Linked DNA regions of Chloroflexus aurantiacus J-10-fl. The protein of the gene in region 1 interacts with the protein of each later gene in a pairwise test. Links are inferred from orthologs where the notes say so. Each region holds a gene or a part of one and is shown in the gene's direction. Other genes may lie near its edges. The genes, in order: gyrA and gyrB.

What was found.
Region 2: the proteins of gyrA (region 1) and gyrB interact in binary tests that used the Escherichia coli proteins (3 or more experiments, as listed by UniProt). The link is inferred for Chloroflexus aurantiacus J-10-fl from one-to-one orthologs.

Annotation. Positions count from the first base shown.
Region 1 is NC_010175.1:1,732,672-1,748,564, reverse strand. What follows is about bases 8,358-11,414. They hold gyrA (DNA gyrase subunit A), read left to right. Parts: upstream 8,358-8,680; coding sequence 8,681-11,149; downstream 11,150-11,414. Other genes in these bases: CAUR_RS06520 (DNA-methyltransferase), read right to left, coding at 8,358-8,479. In the rest of the region: CAUR_RS06555 (threonine ammonia-lyase), read left to right, coding at 1-776; CAUR_RS06550 (hypothetical protein), read left to right, coding at 1,110-1,373; rsgA (ribosome small subunit-dependent GTPase A), read left to right, coding at 1,363-2,337; CAUR_RS06540 (GNAT family N-acetyltransferase), read left to right, coding at 2,359-2,916; CAUR_RS06535 (glycosyltransferase family 4 protein), read right to left, coding at 2,894-4,171; CAUR_RS06530 (thioredoxin domain-containing protein), read right to left, coding at 4,741-6,822; CAUR_RS06525 (BglII/BstYI family type II restriction endonuclease), read right to left, coding at 6,923-7,315; more of CAUR_RS06520, read right to left, coding at 7,490-8,357; CAUR_RS21175 (hypothetical protein), read left to right, coding at 11,594-11,752; CAUR_RS06505 (IS5 family transposase), read right to left, coding at 11,844-12,650; CAUR_RS06500 (ATP-binding response regulator), read right to left, coding at 13,014-14,627; CAUR_RS06495 (SH3 domain-containing protein), read right to left, coding at 14,843-15,893. UniProt on the Escherichia coli protein: A type II topoisomerase that negatively supercoils closed circular double-stranded (ds) DNA in an ATP-dependent manner to maintain chromosomes in an underwound state.
Region 2 is NC_010175.1:4,034,951-4,050,697, reverse strand. What follows is about bases 807-3,717. They hold gyrB (DNA topoisomerase (ATP-hydrolyzing) subunit B), read left to right. Parts: upstream 807-1,262; coding sequence 1,263-3,173; downstream 3,174-3,717. Other genes in these bases: CAUR_RS15840 (DUF3352 domain-containing protein), read left to right, coding at 3,476-3,717; CAUR_RS15850 (hypothetical protein), read left to right, coding at 807-1,225. Outside these bases: more of CAUR_RS15850, read left to right, coding at 371-806; more of CAUR_RS15840, read left to right, coding at 3,718-5,212; CAUR_RS15835 (xanthine dehydrogenase family protein molybdopterin-binding subunit), read left to right, coding at 5,409-7,691; CAUR_RS15830 (DinB family protein), read right to left, coding at 8,007-8,582; CAUR_RS15825 (dipeptidase), read right to left, coding at 8,763-10,130; CAUR_RS15820 (TspO/MBR family protein), read left to right, coding at 10,211-10,981; CAUR_RS21780 (hypothetical protein), read right to left, coding at 11,126-11,251; CAUR_RS15815 (helix-turn-helix domain-containing protein), read right to left, coding at 11,292-11,852; CAUR_RS15810 (hypothetical protein), read left to right, coding at 13,836-14,822; CAUR_RS15805 (CehA/McbA family metallohydrolase), read left to right, coding at 14,970-15,677; CAUR_RS15800 (hypothetical protein), read right to left, coding at 15,718-15,747. UniProt on the Escherichia coli protein: DNA gyrase negatively supercoils closed circular double-stranded DNA in an ATP-dependent manner to maintain chromosomes in an underwound state.

The DNA of each region.
Region 1 (15,893 bases):
TCGTGGCCTGCTCGGCGGGCAATCACGCGCTCGGTGTTGCCCATACCGCCGCGTTGACCGGTACGCCGGCCACCCTGGTGGTGCCGACAACCGCCTCGCCGGCGAAGGTCACCGCATTGCGACGCTATCCGGTTGAGGTGATATTGCACGGTGCCGGCTACGACGAGGCTGAAACCGAAGCGCTCCGGCTGGCAGCCCACCACGGCTGGCATTTTGTGTCACCCTACAACGACCCGGCAGTGATTGCCGGGCAGGGAACGCTGGCAATTGAGGTCTGGGACGCATTGCCCGACGTCGATATGGTGGTAGTCGCGGTCGGTGGCGGTGGGTTAGCCAGCGGCGTTGGTATCTGGGCCAGAGCGATGAACCCGCGCGTCCGCATCATTGGCGTACAGGCAGCCGCTTCCGCGGCAATGGCGGCGGCGTTGCGGGCCGGGCGGGTCGTTCCGGCACCTGATGAACCAACGCTGGCCGACGGTCTGGCTGGAGGTATCGCCAGCGATACCATCACGCTCCCGATCCTGCAACAGGTTTTAGACGAGATGATCCTGGTCGAAGAGGCAGCTATTGCCCGCGCTATGCGCTGGTTAATCGACGAACACCATCTGATTGTAGAAGGGAGTGCTGCGGTGACGGTGGCAGCCCTGCTCGAAGGTCAGATCACCCATCTTGTCGGCAAACGGATCGTGGCACTGCTCTGCGGGCGTAATGTTGCCATTTCCACCTTGCACCACATTCTCGCAGTTCCGCCCAAAGACGGAGCATCATCCCATTGACAGCAATCCGTTGACGTGCTATGCTGCACGGGCAAGCGGTTCGTATTCGTTCAGAGGAGGACGTTCATGATACTCATCACCAACCAGGACATAATGATTGCCACCGTCGTGGTGATGACGAACGACTCCGCTGACGTGAGAGGAGCTTCGCACAGCGCAGGCTGACCAGGGATAACCTGTCGTACTGATGGGCTGTGGGAAGCTGAAGTTACCCACAGCCCGTTTTTATGGGGCTGTGGCGTTACCGGCGCATCACAGCCCTTTGTGTTTCCTCCACGTCACGGTTCGTTCGTCGCAGCGGTTTACGGCATGCCACCAGAAAGGAAGATTGCTATGTCGGCATACGACGTCATCGATAACATCGCCGAACCCCGGACACAACCAGACGTGGAGGAGACCATCGTGATAATTCTTGAACGAGATGGCTCGTTATCATATCATCCACCGCAATCGCAGCGGAAACGTCGTGCGCAGACGACGATAACGGCAGCAACGCCGAACGATTTACCATCGGCGACCTTGATTGAGCGGATCATTCGTATAGCTTTTGACATAGCAGGTGTTCATCGGCTGGAGGTGCGCATCGATGAGTCGTAATATTGCACCCGCTGTCACTCATACATCCACCACCACGGAGAAAACGCTCCGACTGATTGGCACCGTTTTGCGTGCCCAGAGTGGCTTCTTCTGGGTGCAGACCGAACAGGGTGTCCTCGAATGCCGGCTGCGCGGGCGTTTGAAGAAAGAGCGGCAGGCCACCGATCTGGTTGTGATCGGCGATCAGGTTGAGGTCATGCCGGTTGGTAACGGTCAGGGCGCGATTGAGGCTGTCTTGCCCCGTCGCAGCCGGCTGGCCCGACGGGCCGCCGGGCCACGCGGCGCTTACAAAGAGGACGTGATCGTTGCCAATGTCGATCAGGTATTGCTGGTCTTTTCCTGCACCAAACCTGAGTTCACGCCGCGCATGCTTGACCGCTATCTGGTGATATGCGAACACAGTGAATTGCCGGTTGTGATTGTCGCCACGAAAATTGATCTGGTGGTGCAGCATGCGGCTGAGGCGATGTTTAGTCCGTATGCCCGCATTGGCTATCCGGTCTTTTACACCAGCATCGTCAGCGGCGAGGGCATTGCCGAACTGCGCAGCCAACTGGCCGGACGTATCAGTGTGGTCACCGGCAAATCGGGGGTTGGCAAGAGCAGCCTGCTCAATGCCATTCAACCCGGCCTCAATCTGCGCACCGGTGAGATTAGCGAGCGACTAACCAAAGGCCGCCATACGACGACCGTTGCCGAGTTGATCCCGCTCGATCTACCGGGTGGCGGCTATGTGGCCGATACACCGGGTATTCGGGAGATTGGGCTGTGGAATGTGCCAGAACGTGATCTGGCCTGGTGCTTCCGTGAATTTCGCCCATTTCTCGACGACTGCTACTTTGCCGGATGCACCCATCTTCACGAACCGCATTGTGCCGTCCGTGCCGCAGTGGAGCGGGGTGACATCACGGCAGCCCGGTACGATAGTTACGCCCGGCTGATGGAGAGTGAAGACGAGGAATAGCAGCCTGCCCAGGAGGAAACTATGATCACGTCATCGCGCCCCCGCCCAAAGGTGATGACCGGCGAGAAGGTCTTTTTGAGCCACGTCTTTGCTGAAGATGCTCCACTTTTGGCGCAATGGTTTGCCGATCTGGAATTCACCACTCTCTTGGGGCAGCAGGGGCGTAGTTTTACCCTGGAGCAAGAACAGCAGTGGATTACAGAGAGCACAGCGGCGAAAGATAGTGAACGTTCGTTTGCGATAGTGCTGTGTGCCAATGAGCAATTGATAGGTACGTGCAATCTGCGAAGCATCGATTTATTGCACGGCACCGCCGAGTTGGGCATTGCTATCGGCGACAAAACGGCCTGGGGGCAGGGGTACGGTCGTGAAGCTGTCCGCTTACTCGTCGCGTATGGGTTTCGTTACCTCAACCTGTACAGCATCAGGTTATGGGTGCATGGCTTCAACGAACGTGCCCGTCGCGCTTACCTGGCAGCCGGCTTTCGCGAGGCAGGCCGGCTGCGCGGGGCAACGCTATTCGACGGCCAGCGCTACGACCGTATTCTCATGGAAATCACCCGCGACGATGTTCGCTGAAGTGAGGCATGTAGAGCGGGCGAATCCGCTGATAGACGGCATCCCAGGTTAACTCGCGCCAGACCCGCGCTCGTCCGGCAGCACCGAGAGCGCGGGCAAGTGCTCTATCACGCAGTAAGCGGTCGATAGCCGCTGCGATACCCGGCACATCGCCAAACCGCACCAGCAAGCCATCAACACCGTGCCGCACAACCGCAGGGACGCCCCCGGCACGGGCGCCGATCACCGGAACCCCGTTACACCACGCTTCAAGGTACGTAATCCCGAAGCTATCAGTGCGTGACGGTTGCACGTAAAGATCGGCTGCCGCCAGTGCATCACGGCGCGTTGTATCATCAACATAACCGAGCACCCGCACTCGCGCCTGTTCATCCGGGCTGAGGGCGGCGACTGTCTCGGCAAAACCGCCAAAGGCCGGCCCACACTGCACCCACACCGCATGACTACCCTGTGCCCACAACTGACGCATCGCAGCCAGCGTATGCACGGTACCCTTATCGAAAGCGGCAACCCCCAGGCTCAGAACCAGCGGGCCATGGATGTGATGGATTGCGCGGAAGCGCTGACCGTCACCGCCGGTCACTTCAGCCGGGTTCACCCCTGCCCCAACCGTCACGATCTGTTGTGCCGCCACTCCACGCCGTATCAGGTATGCCCGCTCCAGATCGGTCATCGTCGCCACCCAGGTTGCCTGCCGCAACAGATCAAGCTGATGTGGCATCGCATAGTAGCGTACCACCTGCTCACTTCCCGGTTCGCCCAAATGCACGAAGGGGGTACAAAGGTGGGGCAGACCACGCCGCCTTGCCCAGCGCACAACCGGGATGAGCGCAAAATCGAGGGTGATGTTGGTAGTATGCACCACCGCGACATCGGCGAGATAGGGGTCGGCCAGGAATGCCTCCAGATCGGGAAGCTGTGGGGTTACGGTAGCCAATCGACGGAGGGTCGGGATGGCGGGACGGCCCAGCCGGCCCAATTCCACCATCAGGCGGCGGATGATGGGGTAGAGGATAGCTGGCGCAGGCAGCCGTCGGATCGGCAGACGCCGTATAACGACGCCATCGTGCTCACCGACCGGTTCAGGAATCCGGCGCTTCCCGGCCATCCAGAGGTGTTCGAGATCGAAGGCGTCAGTTGCCAGCACGGTAACGCGATGGCCTTCAGCGACCAGCCGCTTCCCGATTTCTTGAAAATAACGGGCCGCGCCGCTTGGCGCCGGCCAGTAGAGTTGAACAACGTGGAGAATGTGCATGCAGTATCAGCACCTTGTTATGATCACTACCGGTCTGTTGCAATCAGTGCTGGCAGCATCATAACAAATCTGAGGGGCTACGCAAGCAGGTATGGGATGGTGGTGGAGCTATAGATAGGCACGGCTTGCTGTGCTCCTGACCCCATACTGAAGCCTTTTCATTACCCACAGTCACGCTGCGTTAGGCCGGGCTATAAGCGCTCTCCGTGGCGCGGGTGGCGTGGCGCGGGCTTCCAGCCCGCGTGCAGGCATCCCCACTACTTAACCGCACCTTTGTAAGTCGCAATGTGGTTCGTCTTCCAGCCCGCGTGCAGGCATCCCCACTACCGCCGGCAGGTGCTGGCCGTGGCCGCTGGTGCGCAGGCTTCTAGCCTGCGCCACGGGCCGGCACGTCCTCCCCTTCTGCCCCCGCCGCCACTATTCCGCGATCCGTTCATGAGAGGATCACCTGCGTGATTCGTGTAGGGCGGGTTCTGAACCCGCCCCTACAGACGATGCATGTACCCGTTCACATTGCCACACGAGGTTTCCTATCCCCTATCCCCTATCTCCTATCTCCTATCTCCTACTCATCCCAACTGCGCCTGAAGTGCCTCTGGCGTCGTAACCGGCATCTGACAGGCAAACTGCTCGCAGAGATAAGCGGTCGGCTGCCCATCAACCATCGGGCGGTCGTTCAGGAGTGGGCTGAGCGTGACGACCGGATCGTCAGGCATGGCTCGCGCAATGACCAGGCGAGGACGATATGCAGATCGCGCCACTGCCAGCATCGCCTGCGTTACCGGATGATCAGGCGGGCCGATAATCGCCAGCTCGCGCAGCGGCCCCAGCGCCAGATCAGCCGCACACAGCATACGCCCAAATCCTAACGGAAAGCGCTTGAGCAGCGGTGTTGTCTGTTGCAGCGTCTGCATGGCCCGCGTTTCATACCTCTCGCGCCCGGTGATGGCGTACAGCCGCAGCAGGGCAACCGTGGCCGCCGATGAGCCGGACGGTGTTGCATTATCACTCAAATCACGTGGACGGGTAACCAGGGCGGGTTGATCACGACCGGTATCGAAGAACATGCCGGCCTGATCATCCCAAAACAGATCGATCATCGCATCGGCCAGATCGATGGCGGTAGCCAGATAGCGGGTGTCGCCGCCAGCAGCATGGAGTTCGATCAGGGCATCGCAGAACAGGGCATAATCATCGAGAAATGCCGCCGGTCCTGGCCGCCCGTCCTTCCAGCTTCGCAGCAACCGGCCATCATCACGCCGAAGGTTGGTCAGCAGGAAATCGGCACACTGTCGCGCTGCATCCAGATACGCCGGCACACGGGAACTTGCCACTGCCAGCGCACGGATCGCCATCGCATTCCATGCCGTAATCACCTTCTCATCACGGAACGGGCGGGGTCGTCGCTCGCGAAAGGTGCGCAGGATTGGGCGGGCACGGGCAACGGTCGCTTCAAGCCGCTCCACCGACACGCCCAGCATCGCTGCAACAGCGGCAGCCGGTCGTGGCACGTGCAGGATCGAACGCCCTTCAAAATTGCCCTGGCGCGTCACCCCGTAGTAGGCGCCAACCAGCACCGCATCATCGCCCAGCGCTGCTCGCAATTCATCGGGCGTCCAGACGTAGAACGCCCCCTCTTCGGCGTGGGATGCACCGGGTGTCGGCAAACTGTCGGCATCCTCACTGCTAAAGAACGCCCCATCAGGATGGCGCAGATCGCGTAGCATGTAGGTGAACGTCTCATCGGCAATACGGGCGAGGAAGGTATCACCGGTGACCTGGGCCGCCAGATGGTAGACCTCAGCCAGCAGGGCATTATCGTAGAGCATCTTCTCGAAATGGGGCACCAGCCAGCGCTCATCGACACTGTAGCGGTGGAAGCCACCGCCGACCTGATCGTACATCCCACCCCGCGCCATCTGCTCAAGTGTCTGCTGAAGCATCGGCAGCGCCTGTACGTCACCGCGCAGATGGGTGCGCAACAGAAACTCCAGCACGACCGGCTGCGGAAACTTTGGCGCGTCGCCAAACCCGCCATACTGCGGATCGAATTCACGCCCGATCTGCGCTGCTGCCGCCATCAGCAACTCTTCGTCGAGGGGAAGGGTTTCAGGCAACGGTCGGGTGAGCAACTTGATATGTTCGAGCAGCTCGTGTGCGGAAGCGGTCACATCCGCCCGCCGGGTTTTATACGCCTCGGCTACCGAGAGCAGCACCTGCCGCCAGCCGGGCATCCGGTAGCGGGCGGCTTTGGCGTCGGGTGGAAAATAGGTACCGGCGAAGAACGGTGTTCCATCAGGCAGACAAAACACATTGAGCGGCCAGCCACCGCGCCCGGTCAGCGCTTGTGCTGCCGCCATATAGATATTGTCGAGATCGGGACGCTCCTCGCGGTCAACCTTGATATTGATGAAATATTCATTCTGCACAGCCGCCACTTCCGGGTCGGCGAAACTCTCGTGGGCCATCACGTGGCACCAGTGACAGGCGGCATACCCGATACTGACCAGAATGGGCTTATCCTCACGCCGGGCGCGTTCGAGAGCCTCTTCGCCCCACGGATACCAATCAACCGGATTATCGGCGTGCTGTTGGAGATACGGACTGGCTTCGTGGGCCAGCCGGTTCAATGGACGTGACCCGGCGTTCATGTGTCGCTTCTTCACCAGACATATCTGGTTGGCTGCCTTTCTTCAGCCATGGGTAACAAGTACGTTAAGCGGCGTCATGGTATGCCTGTTCAAACAGGCTTTACGCAGTTACTCCCAAAATTAGCACCGGAATATCAATGTTTGCGATCCCACGATTCTCCAAATCCCAAACGATTTGTTCAAAATACGAAACACCGCTAGACATCTCTTCAGCAAATGATTTAACAGGTACAATCTCAATTCCTGCGTTGATCACGCCAGAGTTACGAAAGATGGTCATTTTCGCACAAACGTTATAGACCATAAAAGCATATTTTCCGAATTGAACCTCAACACCTACAAAGTTCTTAACAAAATCCATTTCACGAAAAGCACCTTTCAGTGGTTTTTTAGGTCGAAATCCATCAATGTAGTACTCAGTTGAATATACGCATTCGATCTTATGTTTTGTCCAGCCGCGTGATTTGAACTTCTCGGTGAAAGCATTATTCAGTTCACGTGGATTGTAAAGTTCACGACCAAACTTCTTCTTCTCGAGACTGGGTTTTGTTTTGCACTTTGTAGCATCTACTTTTTTCTATAACATTGTAGACCTCTTGCAATTCAATCGGATAGTTCTCCTCGATAAACCGTTCACCGTCGTTGAAAGAATATTTGCCGACGACTCTCATTCGTAATCTCCATTTCGCTCCAGAAGTCGGGCTTGTAACGACTCCTTCCACTCCTCTGGAATCTGAGAAACTTTCTCTCTCCCTGTTGGCTGGTAAACGGGTTTGCCGAGCGGACGGTAACGCAGGGTACCATTGAAATAATCAACCACACGTTGACGAGCAATTTCGACATACGTTGCTTCTTTATCACAACCAACGGCACGTCGCTGATGCATCAATGCAGCAATCAAGGTCGAGCCGACCCCCATATACGGGTCAAAGACCATATCACCTTCATTGGTCAGGGCAAGCACGCAACGCTCAACCAGTTCAATCGGAAACTGACAGGGATGTATGGTCTTTTCTGGATGGTTCGATTTGACATTCGGGATGTCCCATACCAGTTCTTCCCAATCCCGTTCGAGGATTTCCCAAACATCCGACGGATTCTTCCCCAGGGGATTACCTGATGGCCTGCCCTTATTCGGACCTTTAAAGTGTCGTTTACCGGGGTATTTGGCCGGAACACGAACTGCATCTAAATTGAAGATGTAGTGGTCCGATTTGGTAAACCAGAGGATCGTTTCATAGCGCCCGGAGAATCGTTTTGAAGCGTGCAAGCCATGCCCAAATTTCCAGACAATCCGGTTGCGTAGTCTCAGGCCCAGTCTCTTGAAGATGGGGTAGTACAGAATATCAAGTGGGTACACTTCACCATGCTCGACGAAGTTACCTACCTGCCAGCAAATACTGCCATCGTCGCGCAACACACGACAGAGCTGCGCAATAAGTTCCGCCTGAGTCTGCAAATATGCTTCAATCGAGACTCGATCTTCATAGGCTTTTCCCAGATTGTACGGCGGTGATGTGACGATCAGGGCGATTGAACGATCGGGAATCTGCGCGATGCATTCACTCACATCGCCTGACATGATGATCACGTCGGCATCTGGCCTGAAAGCAGTTTCGATAGACGTTACCGAACGAAACAATGGTAATTCACTCATATCCTGTCCTATATCAATCACGGTACATACCGTTTTCTCATTGTAACCTGATTCGCGGTAGAAGGGTATGGTATAGCATATTGTAGCACAATAATTGAACATATGTTTCATTTTATTCGACAGAAACGCCTGGATCGGGTATAATGTGAGATGGCAAACATCGCATAATAATGCGCTAAAACCGACGTAACGGAGTAACAAATGGAAATCGGTATCGTCCGGCCCGTCAACATCACCAATGAGATGCGGACGGCCTATCTCAGCTACGCGATGAGCGTCATCGTCTCGCGTGCGCTCCCTGATGCACGTGATGGCTTGAAGCCGGTGCAGCGCCGTATTCTCTACGGCATGTGGGACATGGGCTTTCGCAGTAATCAGCCATACAAAAAGAGTGCCCGTATCGTGGGCGATGTGCTCGGTAAAATGCACCCCCACGGTGACAGTGCCGTCTACGATGCGCTGGCCCGCATGGCTCAGCCCTGGAGTATGCGGTATCCCCTGATCGATGGCCAGGGTAACTTCGGTTCCATCGATGGCGATCCGCCCGCAGCGATGCGCTACACCGAAGCGCGCCTGGCGCCAATTGCCGAAGAGTTGCTCAGTGAGATTGAGAAAGATACCGTCGATTTTCGTGATAACTTCGATGGCAGCTACCGCGAGCCGGTCGTGCTCCCGGCCATTCTGCCCAATCTGCTGCTCAACGGTGCTTCCGGGATTGCGGTTGGTATGGCAACCAACATTCCACCGCACAACCTCGGCGAACTCTGCGATGCGATCAGCTATCTAATCGAACACCCGGAGGCCACGGTTGAGGAGCTGATGAAGATCATCCCCGGCCCTGACTTTCCAACTGCCGGGCTGATTCTGGGCACCGAGGGGATTTTAGCCGCGTACAGCACCGGGCGTGGGCAGATTACGCTGCGCGCCAAGACACATATCGAAGAGGCCGGGCGCGGTGCCTTTATGATCGTCGTCACCGAATTGCCGTATCAGGTCAACAAGGCTCGTCTGCAAGAGCGAATTGCCGAGCTGGTCAAAGATCGCAAGATCGAGGGTATTCGCGATGTGCGAGATGAGAGCGACCGCACCGGCATGCGGTTGGTGATCCTTTTGAAACAAGATGCCCAACCCAAGAAGGTGCTCAATGCGCTCTACAAGCACACCCAAATGCAGACTACCTTCGGGATCAATATGCTGGCACTGGTCGAGCACGGTCGTCAGCCGCGCGTCTTGACCCTCAAACGCCTCTTGCAAGAGTACATCACCCACCGGCAAGAGGTTATTCGACGCCGAACCGAGTTCGATCTGGCCCGTGCTCGGGAACGTGCCCACATTCTGGAGGGCTTGAAGATTGCGCTCGATAACCTGGACGCTGTCATTCAGACCATCCGCGACTCGCGAACTGCTGAGAGCGCCCGCAATAACCTGATGAGTAATTTTTCGCTTACCGAGCGGCAGGCGCAGGCTATCCTCGATCTTCAGTTACGCCGTCTGGCTGCGCTCGAACGCAAGAAGATCGAAGATGAATACCGTGAGGTGATCAAGCTGATCGCCGAACTGGAAGATATTCTGGCCAATCCGCGCAAGGTGTTGCACCTGATCCAGCAAGACCTGACTCGCCTGAAAGAGAAGTATGGCGATCCGCGGCGCACCCGCATTATTCCTGATGTCACCGGTGAAGTGAGCGACGAAGACCTGATCCCCGATGTGCGGGTGATGATTACCTTGACCGACCGTGGCTATATCAAGCGTCAGTTACCTGATGCCTACCGCACCCAGCGCCGTGGTGGTCGAGGCATCAAGGGTATGCTGACCAGAGAACAGGATATTGTGCGCCACCTGTTGACGTGCAATTCGCTCGACAACCTGCTCTTCTTCACCGACCGCGGCAAGGTCTATCAACTGAAGGCGCACGAAGTACCCGACAGCTCCCGAACGGCGAAGGGTTTGCCACTGGTAAACCTGATTTCGCTCGAACCGGGTGAACAGGTGACGTCAATGCTGGCCGTGCGCGAGTTTGATGCCGAGTATCTGGTGATGGCGACGGTGCGCGGGAAGATCAAGCGCACGCAATTGCGTGAGTACAGTCAGGTGCGCTCGAACGGCCTAATCGCGATTGGCCTGGAAGAGGGTGATGTGCTGGGTTGGGTGCGGGTCAGCCACGGCCACGAAGACATCTTGCTGACGACGGCTCGCGGTCAGACGCTGCGTTTCGAGCAGAGCGAAGTGCGACCAATGGGTCGTCCGGCCACCGGCGTGATCGGGATCAACCTGGCAGACGGTGATCGCGTTGTCAGTATGGATCTGGCTGAAGAGGGGGCCGATCTGCTGGTTGTGACTGCGCGAGGGATAGGCAAGCGAACAGCACTCTCTGAATATCCGGTCAAAGGCCGGGCTACCGGTGGCGTCATTACCATCAAACTGCGCAACGATCTTGACGAAGTTGCTGCTGCGGCGGTTGTCCGTGAGCATTCTCTGCTCACCTTTATCACCACCGGTGGGATGGTATTGCGCACCAGCGCCAGCGAGATCTCACGCCTGGGCCGGGCCACGCAGGGGGTGACCATCGTCAATGTGGCGACCGGTGATCGGGTGGCTGCGCTATCGGTGGAAGACCCGGAAGAGAACGGTAACGGCTCCACGCCGACATTAATCGATCCGTTGTCGTAGGGGGCAGGGGACAAAATACTGGAATCAAATCTGGTGTCATCGTGGTCGTAGCGGATTATCCACCGATCACGCCGACACCGCTCCTGGGCGCGGCGGCGCAGCACCAGCGTTTCTGCTGCGCACGCCATGGGATCGCATGCCGGTAGTCCTCGTTTCAGGCCCTATGCATTACCCACATGTCGCGCTGCGTTAGGCCAGGCTGCATGTGCTCCCCGTGGCGCGGGATTCCAGCCTGCGTGCAGGCATCATCGCCACTACCGTCAGGTACTGGCCGTGGCTGCTGGTGCGCAGGTACGAACCTGGTACAACCAAACGTCTACGCGCAGGTATCGCATGCATGCCTGACCGACTCGATGATCGGCACGAGCACATCCAGCACCGCCGTGACCAGGATGGGGAACGGTATGCTACGCGCCGGATCGTGAGCGCGGCTGGCGCGGCAGCATGGCTGCCGCACTCCACACCGCGCGACACGCGCATAACAAGCGGGTACGGCAATCCATCCAGCACGTGCCGGCACGGCTGGAGCGGCGCACTGTCACCGATTCGGTCGCCCAAAACAGCAACAATAGCGATCATACCAGCCGATACGCACGTGGTTGACACCAGTTATGGGTAATGCATAGGTTCCAGGCCGGGTTGCCCATGGCACGTAGTTTGGAGTGCGGAAGCGTGCCTTCCGCACTAGAGCCTGTTATGAACTTTGAACCATGAGAGCGACAAACCGATGGGCCAACAAGATGGCAACGGCAACGAAATGCAAGCCGGCCAGCGTCGCTGCCACACGTTCGTCGTCACGCACCAGGCGACGGAAGCGCGTCATCCAGGCAAACCTGCGCTCGACCACCCAGCGCCGCGGCAGCAAGACAACGCCCCGTTTGGCGGTCGGCAGCGTGACCACCTCCAGGCGACTGCCGTGGGCGGCGGCATCGGCTGCCGGTTGCTCACCAGTGTAGCCCTGGTCAACGAAGGCCACCTCTACCGTGTCGCCAGTTACCTCTTGAATGCGCTGCGCCAGTGCCGCTACCTGCGCCCGGTCTTGGTCGTTGGCTGGCGTGACCACCACCGCCAGCAGTTGTCCAAGCGTATCCACGGCCAGATGCACCTTCGAGCCGTTCCGACGTTTGTGCCCATCGTAGCCGGCACGTCCCCCGCTTTCCGGTGTCGACTGAAGCGTCCGGCTGTCCACAATGACGGCGCGGGGCTGGGGTGTGCGGTCAGTGATGTCACGCAGCAGCATCCGCACATCATGCACCATCTGCTCAAACACGCCCGCTTTCAGCCAGCGCTGGGTCTGTTGATACACCACGTGCCACGGCGGTACGTCGTTGGGCAGCATCCGCCACGGCGCACCGGTACGCAGAAGGTAGCGCAGCCCGTTGTAGACGTCGCGCAGGGAATAGTTCCGCTGCGGCGCTGCTTCGTCCATCAGTGTCAAATAGGGCGCAACAAACGCCCACTCTTCATCGGAAACATCACTGGGATACGCTTTTCGTGTCATAGCGTCATGATATACGAGCAGAACCGAAAAGTCCATAACAGGCTCTAGCCGTGCTCACGATCAGGGGTGGGGCGCAGCAGTTTCTCCACCGGTCACAGGGACGAACATGCAGGCAAAGGATGTCCGTCTGGCTTGCCCATCCGTCATGCACTGCCTGCATGTAAGCGATGACGCGGGCTATGCCGCAGGTATTCAGATCACTTTCGCACTCGTCACGTGACAGTGGCACAGGTAATGGACAAGCACAAGCAGGAAGCCACTCCTCAGAGCGAGGCAAATCCCATTACTGGACTAATGAACAGCGATTGGTGGTATCAGCAGTGTTGCCCCTATCAATGTCAACGAAGATTTGCTAATTACGCCCTATCGTTCAAGCAACGCGGCAATCCGTTCGGCGAGGAGCCGTAAACGAATCGGTTTGGCGAGGTACTCATCAGCTCCGGCTTCGAGACACCGTTCACGGTCGCCGGGCATAGCCAGCGCCGTTAAGACCAGAACTGGTAAATCACGAGTGGCTACCTGACTGCGCAAGTGCTGCATCACTTCAAAACCGCTCATCGTGCGCAGGCGGACATCGAGGAGGATTAAACACGGCAATTCACCCTGAATGTAGGCCAGCGCCTCTTCGCCTGACTCGACATGCACTACCCGATACCCACAGCGGCGCAGGTAGTCGGCAATCAAGGTAGCACTGGCGACATCATCTTCAACCATCAGGAGTGGGCGATCACCGGCCCGTGGCGAGGCGGCAGGCAACTCGGTTGGGTGAGTATCTTCCTCCCGCTCTTGCTGATCGAGTTGTTCCAGAAAGCGATATTGCTCGTCCGGTTCCCAGGGCAGCGTGACGTGAAAACGACTCCCAACCCCTACTTCACTTTCGACGCGAACACTGCCACCGTGAAGGCGAACCAGCTTGGCCACCAGTGCCAGCCCCAGACCACTACCGGTCACCTCTTTCTGCCGTTCACTCTCAATCTGCTGGAATGGCTCAAATAAGCGCACAGCATCTTCAGCCGAAATCCCAATCCCGGTGTCCCATACTGTAAAGCGCACCGCTCCCCGTTCTGGCTCACCACGTACCTCTAGCCCCACCTTACCACCGGCTGGGGTGAACTTGATGGCATTCGAGAGCAGATTAATCAAAATCTGGCGCAGCCGTCGTGCATCAGCCAGAATGACCTGAACCGCAGAATCAATGTCGAAGATCAATGACAGATTGGCGCGCCTGATGAGGTCAGCCACCAGTGGGCGCAACGACATGCAGACATCCTGCACTGAAACTGGAGTCAGGTCTAGCTCCATCCGACCCGCTTCAACTTTGGCAATATCGAGATAGTCATTGATGAGCGAGAGCAGATGCTGACTGCCTTTTTTAATGCCATCAATCGCGCCCATCTGCTCATCACTCAATGGACCAACCAACTGAGCGCGCAGCAGGTCTACCATGCCCAAAATGGCCGTGAGCGGAGTGCGTATCTCGTGGCTCATACTGGCCAGAAACTCGTCTTTGATCTTCGTGGTCTTGAGCAAACTGGCATTGATGCGCGCCAGCTCGACATTCTGCCGTTGCAGCCGATCTTTCAGCAACTGTAATTCATTACGCTGTTGGGAGCGTAGTTGTTCGATAACACTACGTTGGGTCGTATCGGTCACGATCTGGATCAGACCGGTGATGCGCCCATCCTTATCGGTAAGAGGGATCGTTAAGAGATCGATATAGAGGGTAGAGCCATCTGGCATCTGACGGTTGATCAACGGTAAGTAAAGACGATCCCGTTCGCCGTGCAATATCTCGTCTAGTGCCGCTTCATTACCAAATAATTCCGGCAGTAAATCGAGCAAATGCCCCCCAATCGGCGGTTTACCGCCAAGCAGGGCCAGCATGCCACCGGCACTCTGGATGCGCAGATCAGGATCGACCACGACATACGCACTCCCGGTTTCAATCAATACCCGTTGTTCAACCGATAACGACATCGTCTACCTCGCTTGTGGCTGTTATGCATCAGGTCGCCAGCGGTCAAAGGTTCATCCACCTGCTGAATTGATAGGCCAGACACTCGTTCACGGCGACCGTTCTGCCGTGATGCCCGGTTAGAGCAGAGCGAACAGCAGGTACCAGAAGATTCCACCGCCCGTTTATGATTAAACCTGTCATCCCCTTCGTCTGCTTACCCTTAAATATCTTGAACTCAGGGGCGAGGGAAAGGAGTGACAAGCGATGGCGGAATTGGACGCACCAATCCTACCCATCGCGACGGAACCCAACCGATGAGCTGGACAGACTCTTGGTCGATCCGAACGTCAACCCGCACCTGGTACCAATCGCCATATTGCGCCAATACAATGACAGGTGCATTTCGCGGTGCTACGATTGGGCTACGCTCGCTGGCCTCATCTGGGAAGCTGTACAAATACACGTTCCCCGTCATCACACCATCGTATGGAATCGGTGTCACGGTTGGTGTGGGTGTGATCGTCGGGGTTGGAGTACGGGTTGGGGTAGCCGTTGGCGTTGCCGTTGCGGTTGGAGTAGCTGTCGGCGTTGCCGTTGCGGTTGGGGTAGCCGTCGGCGTTGCGGTTGGAGTCGGCGTCGCCGTTGGGATGGCGGTTGCGGTTGGCGTCGCCGTCGGTGCAAAGAGAGTCGCCATGCGAGCTTCCACACTCATCACCCACCAGCCACAAAGAAAGAGGGGTGAGAGAGCGATCAACAGCAGAAAGACCAGGACTGCTCGCTGAATAAAGGTATTTTGTGGGCGGCTACGATCAACCTGAATAGTTGCCAGCGATATGCGTTCACGGATCAGGGCTTCGATGTCGCTAACCAATGCTTCATCATCACCGGCAAAATTGCGGAGACGGTCATAACGTCCTTCGTGAATGGCTACCAGTGTCTGCCGTAATTCTTCGCGGAAGCCTCGCGGTTCAACGCCGGTGATCACCGCTGCCAGGTAGGCGGCACTCCCACTTGCAATCACGATCTGACGTGACTCATAACTGATGGCGCCAAGCTCATCACCTTCACCCAGTGCATCGCGGGCAAAGTCGCGAATAGCGGTGAGCATGCCACTGACCAGATCGCGATCAGCAGCCGGGATACCCGGCGCGGCAAGATGACAGATCAAAATGCCGGAATCGCGTTGGATGAGAAAGACTTCCTGTACCGAAAACGGTAACTGGCTGCGCAGCGCATACTCACCGGCAGAAATACCCTGGGCGCGTGCCTGCCAGTAGCCGGGGTCG
Region 2 (15,747 bases), 2.3 Mb from region 1 along the record:
CCATCACGTGTTAGATAGGTTGCCTTGTTCGCTCATCATCCGCGTGTGGCGTCGTTTGGAGTGCGGCAGCCATGCTGCCGCGCCAGCCGTACACACGATATGGCGCGTGTCACGTCGTTGACCTGCTGGTCACGAGGATGCCGGGTGTGATCGTCACGAACATGGAATCGGTCGGTAATGAATAAGATACCTTCTCGTAGATGTTTTTTGAAATAGTTTCTATACTCGCCGGGGCATCAATTGATTGAGGATGGTTTTGAGTTGTCGCCTGATTGATCCTGATAGTAGAACATATGAACTAAAACCATCACCATGAAACACCGAAATGTGGTATAATAAAGCAGAATCGGGCGAGCGAATGAGTACACGCATGCGCCAAACACTTCATATAACCGATGCACTGGCGGTGGGCTATACAGTCATTCACCGTCAGCCTTTTATTCTGCTCTTCTCAATTGGGTTGAGTGTCTATCTCTGGCTTGGCAGTGCAATCACACTGGCGATGCCCTTTTCATACAACCAAAGTGTTGCAGCGCAGTGGATCGGGACATTACACGCCGTTGATGCCCGTACCTTACTGGTTGTAACCAACAGCATTCCCATCCTGGCTCCTGGCCTGGATGCAGTAGTACCACCACCACCCGCTCTGCCGGTGATGGAATTTGCAGGGGTGGTGATGATACTTAACGTGATAACCCTGGCGCTGAGTAGCTGGTTTTTGGTGAGCTTACGCCAGATCATTCTGCGCGAGCGCTTACCCTGGCAGACGGTGTTGCGACGAACGCTTAACGTTGCCCTGCGCCTGAGCATCGTCTTCGTACTGATCGGGTGTGTGATCGCACCAATCGGTGGATTGAGTCTGCTGACAATGCTGCTCATGCCGGCGACGACAACGTTGATCTATTACGGATGGATCGTACTGGTGATCGCCGGCCTGATTGGATTTGGGTTCACGCCAGAAATTATCACCCTGAGTGATGAGCGCCCACTCCAGGCTCTTTACCAAAGCTGGCAATTCGCTCGTCAGCGTTGGTTAGCGATTACCACATTTTTAGCCATCTGTACGGTGATTGAGGTTGGCTTTGCTCAGCTCTGGCGCTCGCTGGCAACCCAACCAGGCTGGCTGGCACCGGCAATCATCGGTAATGCCTGCATTGGCAGTGGCATTCGTGCCGCTCGTTTACAGTTTTATCGCTATCACGCCGCCACGCTATTGCCGGCGTAGGGCGAAACACAATGTGACACTATAAGGAAAACAGACTATGACAAGCGAGACACCGACAACCTACGATGAAAGTCAGATTCAGGTGCTTGAGGGCATGGAAGCCGTGCGCAAGCGCCCCGGTATGTATATTGGCCCAACCGACATCAATGGCCTGCATACGATGGTGCGTGAAGTGGTTGACAATTCGGTCGATGAGGTGATGGCCGGTCGTGCAACCAGCGTGAGCGTTACCATTCATCGTGATGGCTCGGTGACCGTCAGTGATGATGGGTCGGGGATTCCGGTCGGTATTCATCCCAAAGAGGGGATCAGCACGCTGACCCTGGTGATGACGCGCCTGCACGCCGGTGGTAAATTCGGCAGCGGTGGCTATAAGGTTTCGTCTGGCCTGCACGGCGTCGGCGTCTCGGCTGTTAATGCCCTGTCGGCTTATATGCGAGTAGACGTGTATCGCAATGGCCGCCACTACTACCAGGAATATCGGGCCGGTGTGCCGGTCACCGATGTAATCGATCTCGAACCAACCGACCGCCACGGTACGACGACGCGCTTTTTGCCCGACACATCCATCATTCAAACGCTTGACTACAATTTCGATACGCTGGCCCAGCGCTTCCGCGAGATGAGCTATCTCAATAAGGGGTTGCGCTTTAAGTTTGTTGATGAACGGACAAACCGTGAACTCAACTTCTATTTTGAAGGCGGAATCGTTTCCTATGTCCGCCATCTGAACAAGGAAAAGACGGTACTCCATCGTCAACCGTTTTATGTCGAGCGGATTGTTGACGATGTGATGGTTGAGGTGGCGCTCCAGTACACCGATTCGTTCGATACCGATAACGTCTACACTTTTGCCAATAACATCAACAACGCCGATGGTGGATCGCACCTGTCAGGATTTCGCACCGCACTGACCCGTGTCATCAACAATTATGCGCGGGCAAAGGGGCTGTTGAAAGACAACGAAAGCAACCTGACCGGTGATGATGTGCGCGAGGGCTTGACGGCGGTTATCAGCGTTAAGCTGAAAGACCCTCAGTTCTCGTCGCAAACCAAAGAGAAGCTGGTCAGCCCGGAGGCGGCCAGTGCGGTGGCGACGGTGTTCAGCGATGCGTTCAGTGCCTGGCTCGACGAGAATCCCACTGAAGCGCGGCGTATTATCGAAAAAGCTATTTCTGCTGCGCGTACCAGGCTGGCCGTACAGAAGGTACGCGAGACAGCACGCAAGAGCGCAATGGAGGGGTTCTCGCTCCCCGGTAAGCTCGCCGATTGTTCAGACCCCAATCCGGCCCGCTGTGAACTCTACATTGTTGAGGGTGATAGCGCAGGCGGCACGGCGAAACAGGGACGTGACCGGCGCTTTCAGGCGATTTTGCCGTTGCGCGGGAAGATTCTTAATGTCGAAAAGAGTCGGCTTGATCGCATGCTCTCGAATGCCGAGGTGCGTGCGCTAATTACCGCCATCGGTACGTCTATCGGTGATCAGTTTGATCTCAGTAAACTGCGCTATCACCGCATTTTCCTGATGACCGACGCCGATGTTGACGGCAGCCATATCCGCACGCTGCTGTTGACCTTCTTCTTCCGGCATATGCGACCGCTCATTACCAACGGTCATTTGTTCATCGCCCAACCGCCACTCTACCGGATCAAACACGGTCGCGAGCAGGTCTACACCTACTCTGATGCTGAGCGTGATGCGTATCTGAGCAAATTGCCACCCGGTACCAAGGTAGAAATCCAGCGTTACAAAGGGCTGGGTGAAATGAACGCCGAACAGCTCTGGGAGACGACGATGAATCCGCAAAACCGGGTTATTCTTCAGGTGACGCTGGAAGATGCCGCACGCGCCGATGAGACGTTTACGATGTTGATGGGAGACCTGGTGCCACCACGCCGGCGGTTTATTCAAACCCACGCGAACGAGGTGGTTGAGCTGGATATTTGAGAGGATGTTCAGCGGGTACGTGAACGTCGTGTAGGGTTGTTACTGTTGCACCACCGAGCCACAGAGGACCCAGAGGTAGTACACTCTGCCGTGTTCTCTGTGGCTCGGTGGTTTTTGTTGCACTACCAGGGTACGGAGGGCACAGAGGGAACTTTCCAGTACAGGTATTCCATCAAGCGATGGCTGATTGCGTCAATCCCCAACATCTTTTTTGAGGTAGTTTCCAGAGATGAAACTCGCTTCGTGGCTCCTGCGTATATTGCAGCAACAGACCAGGCTTACCCGCAAGTAAGGAGGCAACAGTGACTGCTCCCGACCCATTTTCGTTACCGCCTGCTACACCTGAACCACGCCGACGCAATCTATTACCGATCCTGATCGGTGGTGGCCTGGCAGGCATCTTACTGATTGTGATCGGCGGCGCTGCACTGGCATTTACGCTGTTGACGCAACGGGCCAATAACTTGCCCGAATTATTGCCGGCGGAAACGCAAATATATGCCACGTTCACCCCCAATCTCAGCGATCTCCCCAATATCGAACGCCTGCGGCAGGCATTTCCTGAAACGTTTGACTATCAGGAGAGTGAGACGACTTCGGATCTGCTGGCGGAACGCTTTGGGGTTACATTCGCCGAAGATATTGCCCCATGGATCGGTGCTGAGATGGCACTGGCCCTGTACGGTCTGCCTATCGAAGAGTTGACTAATCTGTCTGGCCTGGAGCCGGCTGATCCGATGAATCCGTTCTCGACACCACTGGATCGGGAAACGAACATTCTCTTGCTGGCAGCGGTACGCGATCAACGGGCTGCGCAGGCTTTTCTCGACAAGCAACGGGCGTTCCGCGAACAGAAAGGCGAACGCTTTACGACAAACACTATCAACAACGTGACGATTTACGCCAGCGAAAGCGATACAACACCGTTTGCAGCGTTTGCCCTGGCCCGGAACACGGTCGTTTTCGCCAATAAGGCCGAGAACATTGCTACGTTGGTGCAACAAGAGAATGACAGTACGCTTGCCCGCAATACATCATTTCAGACAGTAATCCAGGCTCTCCCCGGCGACCGCATGGCAACCATTTATATTTCTGGTGATACTATCGCCCGCCTCACCGATGCGTTGCTTGAGTCGTCCACCGATACGGTACCAACGGCTACCTTAAACGATGCACAGGCTGCGGCCCAGGCTCTGCAAGGAGTAGGGCTAACGATGGCGGTCATTGAGCGGGGTCTGCGCTTCGACGCCGTCTCGGTGTTTGATCAGAATCGGCTGGGGAACGACTTGCGCGAACGGATCGCTCAATTACGGCCTGCCGTTTCGCCAGAACGGGCGGGCGATGTCGATAGTGCGGCACTTGGTGTGTTCAGTTTTCTCATTCCCGAAGACTGGGGGCAGCAATTGCGTGATCAGCTTGCCGCCTCACCCGAAACGGCAAATACGCTCGACGATCTTGAAGCAAGCCTGAACATCGACTTCGAGCGCGATCTGTTTCGCTGGTTCCACGGCGAGGGTGTGATTACTGTGTTACCGCTTGACAGCAACGACCTGCCGGTTGGCGGGTATTTCGCGCTACGAGTTGCCGACCGGTCTGCCGCTGAACAAGGGATGGAGCGGATAAGTGCTTTTGTTGCCGATTCGTTCGGTCTGGTGTTTACCGACACATCACTGGGTCGTACTCAGGTACAGGCGATAGAAGAAGGCGATCTCTTTGTCGGCTACGGCTTCAACGGGAATGATCTGGTGATTGCATTCGGTCGTCAGGCGATGGAGTCGGCATTTGGAGCTGAACAGAAATTGTCAAGCCAGAGCGACTATGCCGACGCGCTGCGGGCATTACCCTCTCCGAACAGCGGTATCCTTCACGTCAACCTCACGGCTGTGCGAGAACTGTACAATCGGGTCGGTACCGATCTGGCCGATCCCGACCTCGAACAACGTCTGGCACCGTTCAAGGCGATCACATCCACCGGTACCGTTGGCCTGGATAATCAGGGCGCTCTTCGCGGAACGTTGTTGTTGAGTATTGGTTCCTGAGCGATCACTATGGAGAAAGACCGGTTCTGAAAACGTCAGTTCGGCACTGCGCTATGTGAAGAAACCACGCATCGGGCCGGCTTATTCCGCGCTGACGGTATGTATGCAGCACAGGCAGCCGCTTGTGCTGCTTCGTTATCCCACACTCACATTATGGTACGATAGACGGGGAGAGGTTCACAGAGGAGTTACAAGCATGACACAACAAGCCCCGCATCGCTACCTTGGCAAAGCGCGTAAATTAGTCGATGGCGTCGAGAAGGTGACCGGTCGTGCCCGTTACGCCGGAGATGTTTCCCTGCCGGGTATGCTGCACGGCAAGCTGGCCCTCAGCCTGTTCGCCCATGCCCGAATTACCCGGATCGATACTGCGGCGGCGCTGAAGATTCCCGGCGTGGTCGCGGTATTGACTGCCGACGATCTACCCACACGCAATCGGCAGCCCTCATCACGACAGACGACAACCCTCGCCAGAGAGGTTGTTCGCTACCGTGGTGAACCGGTTGCGCTGGTTCTGGCCACCAGTCTGGCGGCTGCCGAGGATGGTGTGGCTGCCTTGCAGATCGATTATGAACCGTTGCCGGCACCGGTTACTGCGGAAGCCGCCCTCGATCCGGCGGCACCGGTGATTTGGCCGCAAGGCGCGCCGAAGGCCGACACCGATTTAACTGCGGCCCACGCCGCCGTGGCCCGTGGCGAAGAGCAGAGTGACCACGTCGCCTCGAACATCCATGAACAGAAACGCTTCAGTCGGGGTGATGCCCTGGCGGCGCTCGCCACTGCTGAGGTGGTGGTCGCAGGCACCTATCGAACGGCGATAGTCCACCAGGGCTACCTGGAACCGCACGCCGTAGTCGCCGATATCGAACCGATCCGCAAACACATTACCCTGTACACCAGCACGCAGGGGCAGTTTGGGGTTCGCGATGAAGTCGCTCGTTTGCTTGGACTGCGGACAAGTCAGGTAACGGTGGTACCGATGACGGTCGGCGGTGGGTTTGGCGCCAAATACGGCATTCTCGATCCACTGGCTGCCGCTGCTGCGCTGGCCGTTGGGCGTCCGGTACGGATCGTCCTTGACCGCAGTGAAGACTTTCTGACCACCACCCCCTCACCGGCCAGTACCATCACGATCAAACTGGGGGCAACTCGTGAAGGAGTCCTCACGGCAATAGTGGCCGAGATGGTGATCGACAACGGCGTCTACCCCTTCACGCTGGGCGGCATCATGAGCACGCTACTCGGCGGCTACTACCGCTGCCCCAACGTCCAGATTGATGTGGTTGAAGTCCTCACCCACAAACCCCAGGCCGGCGCATACCGTGCGCCGGGGGCACCGCAAGTTACGTTCGCGCTCGAGTCGAGCATTGACGAGCTGGCTCGCCGTCTGGAGCTTGATCCGCTTGAGCTACGCTTGCGAAACGCAGCGACGACCGGCGACCCGATGGGCAACAACGACCCGTGGCCGTCGATGGGGCTACGGCAGGTGCTGGAAGCCGCGGCCAACCATCCGCTCTGGCGCGAGCGCACACCGGGCAGCGGAGTCGGCCTGGCGATTGGCGGCTGGCCGTGTGGGATGTCACCCGCCGCAGCCGTTTGTCGGGTTGACACCGATGGGATCGTGCGCGTCCACGTCGGCTCGGTTGACATTTCAGGTGTCAACAGCAGCTTCGTGCTGGTGGCGGCGGAGATTCTGGGTGTACCACCCGAACAGGTCGAGATTGTGGCCGGTGATACCCGCAGCGGGCCGTTTGCCGGGCCGAGTGGCGGCAGTCAGATCACGTACAGTGTTGCCGGTGCGGTAGCTGCGGCGGCCCAGGAAGCCCGGCGGCAGCTTCTGGAGGTTGCTGCTGATATGTTGGAAGCCCGCATTGACGATCTCGACCTGCGTGATGGCGCTATCCATGTCCGGGGCTTACCTGGACGCACACTGCCAATTGGCGAGGTTGCCCGGCGTGCTCAGGAACAGCAGGGCGGGCCGGGACCTATTGTCGGTGAAGGACGAACAGCACCCGCCGAAAATGCTCCCGGCTTTGTCGCGCATATTGTGCAGGTCACGGTAGACAACGAAACCGGACGAGTGCAACCGTTGCGGTATGTCGCAATCCAGGATGTCGGGTTTCCGCTCAACCCGCTGATGGTGGAAGGCCAGATTCACGGTGGTGCCGTGCAGGGAATTGGTTGGGGGTTGCACGAAGCACTCCGCTACGACGAAAATGGCGAGCTATTGACGGCCAGTCTTATGGATTACACCCTGCCACGTGCGGCAGATGTGCCGTCGATTGAAACTGTTCTGGTCACCAATCCGGCACCCAACGGGCCGTTTGGCGCACGTGGTGTTGGCGAGCCACCGATCACCGCCGGGGCAGCAGCGCTCGCCAATGCGATTCGCGATGCCACCGGTGCCCGTATCTACGAACTGCCGATGCGCGATGAAGTGGTGTGGCGGGCAATGCAGAAGGGTGTCAACAAGCAATAGTTCCTGAATCTACAAGTGACAAATGATCGGGGTATGGTTGTTCACCATACCCCGATCAATACTTGCGGTAAGACTCATGCAGTGTCAGTAAGCCTACACACTATCACCGTATGTATAGACACCGCATGTGCGTATCCAACTCTCACGAGTAATCATGGGTTATACGCTGTAGATCGCTCTGCCACCGAATCGCGCCTGGCTGTACCCCAGGCCGTGCCCAGGCTGGTGAATTGCCGGCACTATTGGAATATTTCCCATCCCAACCAATTAGAGGCGTTCTCAGGACAACAGGTGTGTGCTACTGCGAAACACCGGTCAGGAATGGGCACTTGCCTTTGCCTGACGCACAATCTCGGCAATCTGGCCGAGATGATCGTAGGCGTGGGCCAGCCCCAATACAAACCGACCACGCGCATCAACCGGCGGCGCGCCCGGCCACGGTTCGACAATGTAGTCGAGATGTGGATGGTCGGGCCACATATTCAATGAGGCATGGAGCATGCGGCGACTCTCGGCGAGACGCTGACGGACCTGAGCCATTGTTGTGACGGTTTCCCAGGGCACTTCATAGCGCGAACGGCCATGAAATGGCACGCCACGCGCCATTTCTGCGGCCAGAAACGCCGACTCTTCGCACGAAGCAGTGAGATGAACGATCACATGGCCGAGTGTCCATGCCTGGTTAACTGCATTGGGATCGCTGGCGAATGGATCGTGCGCTTTGGGATCAACCGGCTGAAAGGTCACATCTGCATCAGTGCAGTCGGCAATCAGCCGTTCCACTGTGTCGTACATTTCGTCGGTCTCGGCGTGGAGATCGGCTATGGTTAAACCATCCACCAGTTGCTGAATGGTACGCTCGCGGCGATACAAAGCAGCGTAATCGAGCATATACTCTCTCCTTTGCAGGCTCACGTCGGGTTACCTATCAGACATCGTCAACACAATCTCTATCCGCAGCTTATGAGTGCGGAAGTGCAGGTTCCGCACTCATGCGATGTAGTCTGCATTCGACTGACCAGACACACAGAATCGTGAGTTACCGGACAGATGCTGACAGCCGGGCTATCCTCACCGTCCCAGCCGCTCAAGCAGCATGCAGTAGGCGGTTTGCCCTTTGCGGAAACTGCTCAAGCGGAAGAATTCATCGGGCGCGTGGAAGCGCTCATCGTCCAGGCCAAAGGCAAAGTTGCTGGTATAGGCACCAAGCTGGCGCTGGAAGAGGGTACACACCGGGATCGAACCACCACTCCGCACGTAATACGGCTCGCGGCCATACAGCTCGATCAGGACTTCACGCACGGCAACATTGCCCGGATCGTCTTCGGGAATGAGGTAGGGGAACGCCTGAAAGGCGAGTGGTGTCACGGTCACGGTTACGCCGGGTGGGGTATGGCGCTTGATGTGCGCCTGCAACAGATCGAGGATCACCTGGGGTTCCTGGTCGGGCACCAGCCGACAGGTAATTTTGGCGTGGGCTTCAGACGGCAAGACGGTCTTGATGCCTTCCTGCTGGAAACCGCCCCAGATACCGTTAACTTCAAGCGTTGGCCGTACCCACTCACGCTCGCGCGGGGTAAAACCGGCTTCACCGAAGAGGGCCGGCACGCCGAGGGATGACTTCAACTTCTCTTCATCGAAGGGAATGGCCGCAATCCGCTCGCGGTCGGCGGGGGTCAGTGGTCGCACCTGATCGTAGAAGCCGGGAACGGTGATCATACCATCGTCCGAGCGCATCGAGGCGAGGATGTGGACCAGCGCATGAATCGGATTTTGGACGACACCGCCATACATGCCCGAATGCAAGTCCATATTTGCAGCACGAACGTCGATCTGCAACCCACAGCCGCCGCGCAGGCCAACCAGAATTTGAGGCTGATCCTCGCTCCACTGTCCACCATCGGCGCTCAAGACGAGATCGCAAGCAAACCGTTCACGCTCGTGTTGCAGGAATGCCGGAATCTGCGGACTGCCAATCTCTTCCTGGCCCTCGAAGAAGAACTTGATATTGACCGGTAGCGATCCGCTGCTCCGCAGCAACGCCTCCACTGCCAGGATTGGAATGAGCATGTTGCCTTTATCATCACTCGCGCCACGGGCATAAATGCGGTCATGTTCGATATGCGGCTCAAAGGGCGGATGGGTCCATAGATCGAGAGGATCAACCGGTTGCACGTCAAAATGGCCGTAGATCAATACCGTTGGCTTACCCGGCGCATGTAGCCAATCGGCATAGACCACCGGATGACCACCGGTAGGCAGGATCGCGACATGCTCCATGCCGGCCTGAGTCAGGCGATTTGCTACCCATTCGGCAGCACGCAGCACGTCTCCAGCGTGGGCCGAGATGGCCGAGATGCTGGGAATGCGCAGAAAATCAACCAACTCGGCAAGAAAACGTTCCTGATGTTCGGCAAGATAGCTCTTCCAGTCTGGCATGGCGACCATTCTCCTCATACAATACAGGTAGGCGAGTCTACGCACTTCGCCTCGGTACCATCATTATAATGGAGATTACGATGAACACATCACTTGCTCGTCCAATATTTCATTTGCAACAGATTGGGGTGGTGATTGGCTTGCTGGCAACTATTGTGACCAACGTTCTGGCGAATACGTTGCCACTCAACGGCCAGACCACCGGTGAGATTTCAGACCGCTACCCTCTTTTTATCACACCGCCCGGCTATGTGTTCTCGATTTGGAGCTTGATTTATATCGGTCTCATTGGTTATGCGATCTATCAGCTTCTCCCGGCGCAGGCAACCAATCCCCGCCTGCGGGCCGCCGCGCCCTGGTTCGGACTGAGCTGTGTCGGCAATATTGCGTGGCTCATCTTCTGGCACTACAATCTGCCCCTGCTCTCACTACCGGCAATGCTGGTCGTGCTGGGTGGGCTGATTGGTGTCTATCTGGCCCTGCGTGGTCCCGGCCAGGCAGAGGTTGGCGAGCAGTGGCTGGTACAGCCAACGTTTAGCCTGTACCTGGGCTGGATTTGCGTCGCCACCCTGGTCAATGGTGGTGTCTTGCTGTACGAGCTGGGCTGGCGCGATACCGGCACCGGTGGGATTGTGAGTACGATGGTGCTGCTGGGACTGGCTGCCGGCCTGAGCTGGTGGTTTGTCCACCGCTGGCAAGATGGGATTTTGCCGCTGGTGGTAGCCTGGGCAGCCAGTGGGATCGCGCTTAAGCAAGCAACTATCGTGCCGCTTGCCACGATGGCGTGGGTGGTAGCGCTGCTTACGGCGGGGATGGCGGTCATGGTGGGAGTGAAGAGGCTCAGGAAATGAGCACTGGCGTGGCAGGCAGTACATGTTGCCGGCCAGCAGCGATTGCCCTTCACCGATTTGCACCCTCTCTGACTACCAAAGCACGCAGGCGAGCGACGCGCACCCTATCCCGGCAGCGCATGCAAACCCTTGACTCATTTTGTCTCAGACCAGCAAAAAAGAGACATCGCTGATCTGCATCGTCGGCCAGCGGGAGGTGTATGTCACGGCCCGATGCGATACCCCTGCCAGATCACGCTGACCGATCAATGGTAGGGGCACGACATCCATGCTCCTACCGTTCAGGTATAGCAACCTCCTGAAGTAAGACTTACCCTGCGTCCGAATTTGCCTGGTCTGCCAGTAGTGCCGCTCGCAGTGGATGGCCCATCACAAACATGCGACGTTTGGTGCGTCCTGCAGCGGGGGGATTCTTTTGCAGTTCCTCTAACAGATCGCAGATTGCCTGACGTACCTTCATGAACTCTTCCTCTGTTGCGTAAAACGTGTATTCCCGGGCAATGATGTTATTCAGGTCAGGTTCGCCACGCTCCAGCACGTAATTCGCCAGGTCTTGGGCTACCGACGAACCGTATAACTGAACATGGTCGGCGAACTGCTCTAACCCGCCGGGCTGAAAAACATCTGCCGGGTCAATCAAGCCTTCCTCGGCGATGAAGAAGCGCTCTTCGATCCCGTGAATGTGGCGTGTACGGGCAACGCGCACCACGCCTGCTTCCAGCATTTTGTGTACGTGTCGGTACAGCGACGGTTTAGGGATGTCGGGTAGGACACGTGATAATTGATTGATGGAGAGTTCAACCCCGGTAAGCGCCTGAAAGATGCGCATGCGCGCCGGGTGATTTACAACGGCAAAGTTTTTGAGTGGCATAGGCAGAACCTTTTTGATATATCAACTTCAACATCGTTATCAAAAACGATAACATAAAGAATGCCAACATGCAATACCCTTTATCTGCCCGCTGCCAGAAGCTGCAACGCGCCGCTTGCTGTCGGGCATCGGTTCTGGCCTGCGATACACCGCTGGTAATGCGCGCCGGAGGCGCGCTCCCAGCTCTCAGGCAGCATGGCTGCCGCTGTCAGGCGCCGGTTCTGGTTGGCGATACACCGCTGGTAATGCGCACCGGAGGCGCGCTCCCGGCTACGCCAGGCGATGCGTCACGGGTCACGAACCGGTACGGGTGTCCGCTGCGACCTGTGTCTGTGCGTGAGCACGGCTGGCGCGGCAGCATGGCTGCCGCACTCCAAACTTCGCGATACGGTCAATGCTGGCTGGCGAACGGTATCCGCTCTAACACTGGCTGGTGATACATTTCTGGTCAAGCACGCTGGAAGCGCGTGCTCCCGGCTACGCCAGGCGATGCGTCACGGGTCACGAACCGGTACGGGTGTCCGCTGCGACCTGTGTCTGTGCGTGAGCACGGCTGGCGCGGCAGCATGGCTGCCGCACTCCACACTTCGCGATACGGTCAATGCTGGCTGGAAATGGTATCCGCTCTAACACTGGCTGGTGATACATTTCTGGTCAAGCACGCTGGAAGCGCGCGCTCCCGGCTACGCCAGGCGATGCGTCACGGGTCACGAACCGGTACGGGTGTCCGCTGCGACCTGTGTCTGTGCGTGAGCATGGCTGGCGCGGCAGCATGGCTGCCGCACTCCACACTTCGCGGTACGGGTAATGCTGGCTGGAAATGGTATCCGCTCTAACACTGGCTGGTGATACATTTCTGGTCAAGCACGCTGGAAGCGCGTGCTCCCGGCTACGCCAGGCGATGCGTCACGGGTCACGAACCGGTACGGGTGTCCGCTGCGACCTGTGTCTGTGCGTGAGCATGGCTGGCGCGGCAGCATGGCTGCCGCACTCCACACTTCGCGGTACGGTCAATGCTGGCTGGCGAACGGTATCCGCTCTAACACTGGCTGGTGATACATTTCTGGTCAAGCACGCTGGAAGCGCGTGCTCCCGGCTACGCCAGGCGATGCGTCACGGGTCACGAACCGGCACGAGAGTCCGCTGCGACCTGTGTCTGTGCGTGAGCACGGCTGGCGCGGCAGCATGGCTGCCGCACTCCACACTTCGCGGTACGGGTAATGCTGGCTGGAAATGGTATCCGCTCTAACACTGGCTGGTGATACATTTCTGGTCAAGCACGCTGGAAGCGCGTGCTCCCGGCTACGCCAGGCGATGCGTCACGGGTCACGAACCGGCACGAGAGTCCGCTGCGACCTGTGTCTGTGCGTGAGCACGGCTGGCGCGGCAGCATGGCTGCCGCACTCCACACTTCGCGATACGGTCAATGCTGGCTGGAAATGGTATCCGCTCTAACACTGGCTGGTGATACATTTCTGGTCAAGCACGCTGGAAGCGCGCGCTCCCGGCTACGCCAGGCGATGCGTCACGGGTCACGAACCGGCACGGGAGTCCGCTGCGACCTGTGTCTGTGCGTGAGCACGGCTGGCGCGGCAGCATGGCTGCCGCACTCCACACTTCGCGATACGGTCAATGCTGGCTGGAAATGGTATCCGCTCTAACACTGGCTGGTGATACATTTCTGGTCAAGCACGCTGGAAGCGCGCGCTCCCGGCTACGCCAGGCGATGCGTCACGGGTCACGAACCGGTACGGGTGTCCGCTGCGACCTGTGTCTGTGCGTGAGCATGGCTGGCGCGGCAGCATGGCTGCCGCACTCCACACTTCGCGGTACGGGTAATGCTGGCTGGCGAACGGTCTCCTCTCTGAAACGTGAGCCTCCAACAGTTGTTCAACTCCCTGTAATCTTTCGGTGGTGAGAACGTCAACCATCATCGTTCGTAGGGATGAAGCCGTTTTGTCGGTGACCCATAAGGAGACTCCTATGACGATGATTAACCGTTCACGCCTTACCATCTTCGCGCTGTTGCTGACCGGTATCCTGGGGAGCATTATCGCTATTTGGAGCTGGTCGGCCAATGCCCAAACCGCCAGTCTCACTGTTTCACCAACTGTTGCCCGGCAAAACACGACGGTGACGCTGTACGGCAGTGGTTTTGTGCCCGGCGAGAAGGTGAGTATCTGGATTACCTATCCCGACTACACGGTCTATGGGGTGACGGTGCTCACCATCGATGAGCGTGGTCAATTCAGTCACCCGTACCTTCCCGATTTTCTCGGCGCAACGTTTACCCCAACCGGGCGCTACACTTACACCGCTCGCGGCTGGCAGAGTGGTCGCGAAGCCTACGCCAGTATCGACGTTGACATTGCCCCTGCACCCGGCACTACGGCCGGTGTTCAATTGACGGTTGATCGGGCAGTACAAACGCAAGGTAATACCTTCACGTTCAGCGGTAGTGGGTATAAACCCGGTGAGCGGGTTGCACTCTGGTTACGGTATCCGAACAACGCAGTTGCCGATCTCGGTGTACAGATTGCCGATGGTCAGGGGCGGATTGGGCTGGCAATAGACAGTAACGGTGTACCGGTCGGTCGGTATGCATTGACGGCACGCGGCTTGCAGAGTGGTGGTAATGGTATCGTTGAGTTTGAGGTACAGGTTGGCGATGCTCTCCGCCCACGCGGTACTGCCGGGTTGGAGGTAGGACCGGGCAGCAGTCAGCAACGCAGTGCAGTGTCATTACGCGGCACCGGTTTTCTCCCCGGCGAGGTGATTACGATTTGGGCTACCCGACCTGACTACTCGACCGAGTGGCTCGGTGATGTGACGGCAGCAGCCGATGGTTCGTTTACAACTGAACTGTATCTGAGTGAGCAGAATCCGGCCGGGCGCTACGCTTTCAGTGCGTATGGTAATCGGAGCGAGCGACGGGCAGTGGCCGAGTATACGTTGCTTCCGGGTCGCTAATTGTTTACCTGTTGTTTATCTGCGCTTGATCCATTCATCACAAGTTCTTGAACAAAGCGGGCTACACTAAGTACGGCAAAGATATCCTGATCGTATGATCAGGGTTGACATGTGTGCCGCATCACAGAACAAGAGGGAGTGTAGCCCGTGGAATCACTACTCACCGCTGCCGATCTCCACATTCATACTACAGCCAGTGATGGTACCGCCTCGCCAGAGGCGGTTTTATCGTATGTAGCAACCGAAACCGATTTGCGGGTGATTGCGATTACCGACCACGATACGCTACGCGGAGCACTCTACGCCCGTGAACGGGCATCGCACTATGGCATTGACGTGATCGTTGGCTGTGAAATCTCGACGCGCAGCGGCCATCTGCTGGCACTGTTCATTGAGCAGCCAGTTCCGGCGGGTCTGAGTGTTACAGAAACCGTCGCACGGATTCATGATCAAGGTGGCATGGCTTTCGCTGCCCATCCTTTCGGCATGCTGGTACCTTCCATTGGACGACGGCACCTGCTTGGCCCGGAGCGGACTGATGTTGATTGGATGCAGCTTGACGGTATCGAGGTCTTCAACGCCAGTCTGTGGAATCCGATGAACAATGAGCGAGCGGCCCGGTGTGCTCAGCGATGGGGGTTGACCCACATCGGCGGTAGTGATGCACACAATCTTACAATGATTGGTGCCGGGCGCACGCTCTTTGCCGGCACCGGCGCAGCCGATCTGCGGCGGGCATTACAGCGACGTGCTACGCTGGTGCACGGCAGGTATTGGGGATGGCGCGGGGTTGCCGGTGTGGTGCGCGAGCGTGTATGGCGACAGTTCGGGCGACCGGTCGAGTCTGTATCATAAATGTATGACCATGGCCCGGCCTGGACGCAGACGCTGTTGTTTAGCGTGCCCACTCACCAATCGCCGGCCC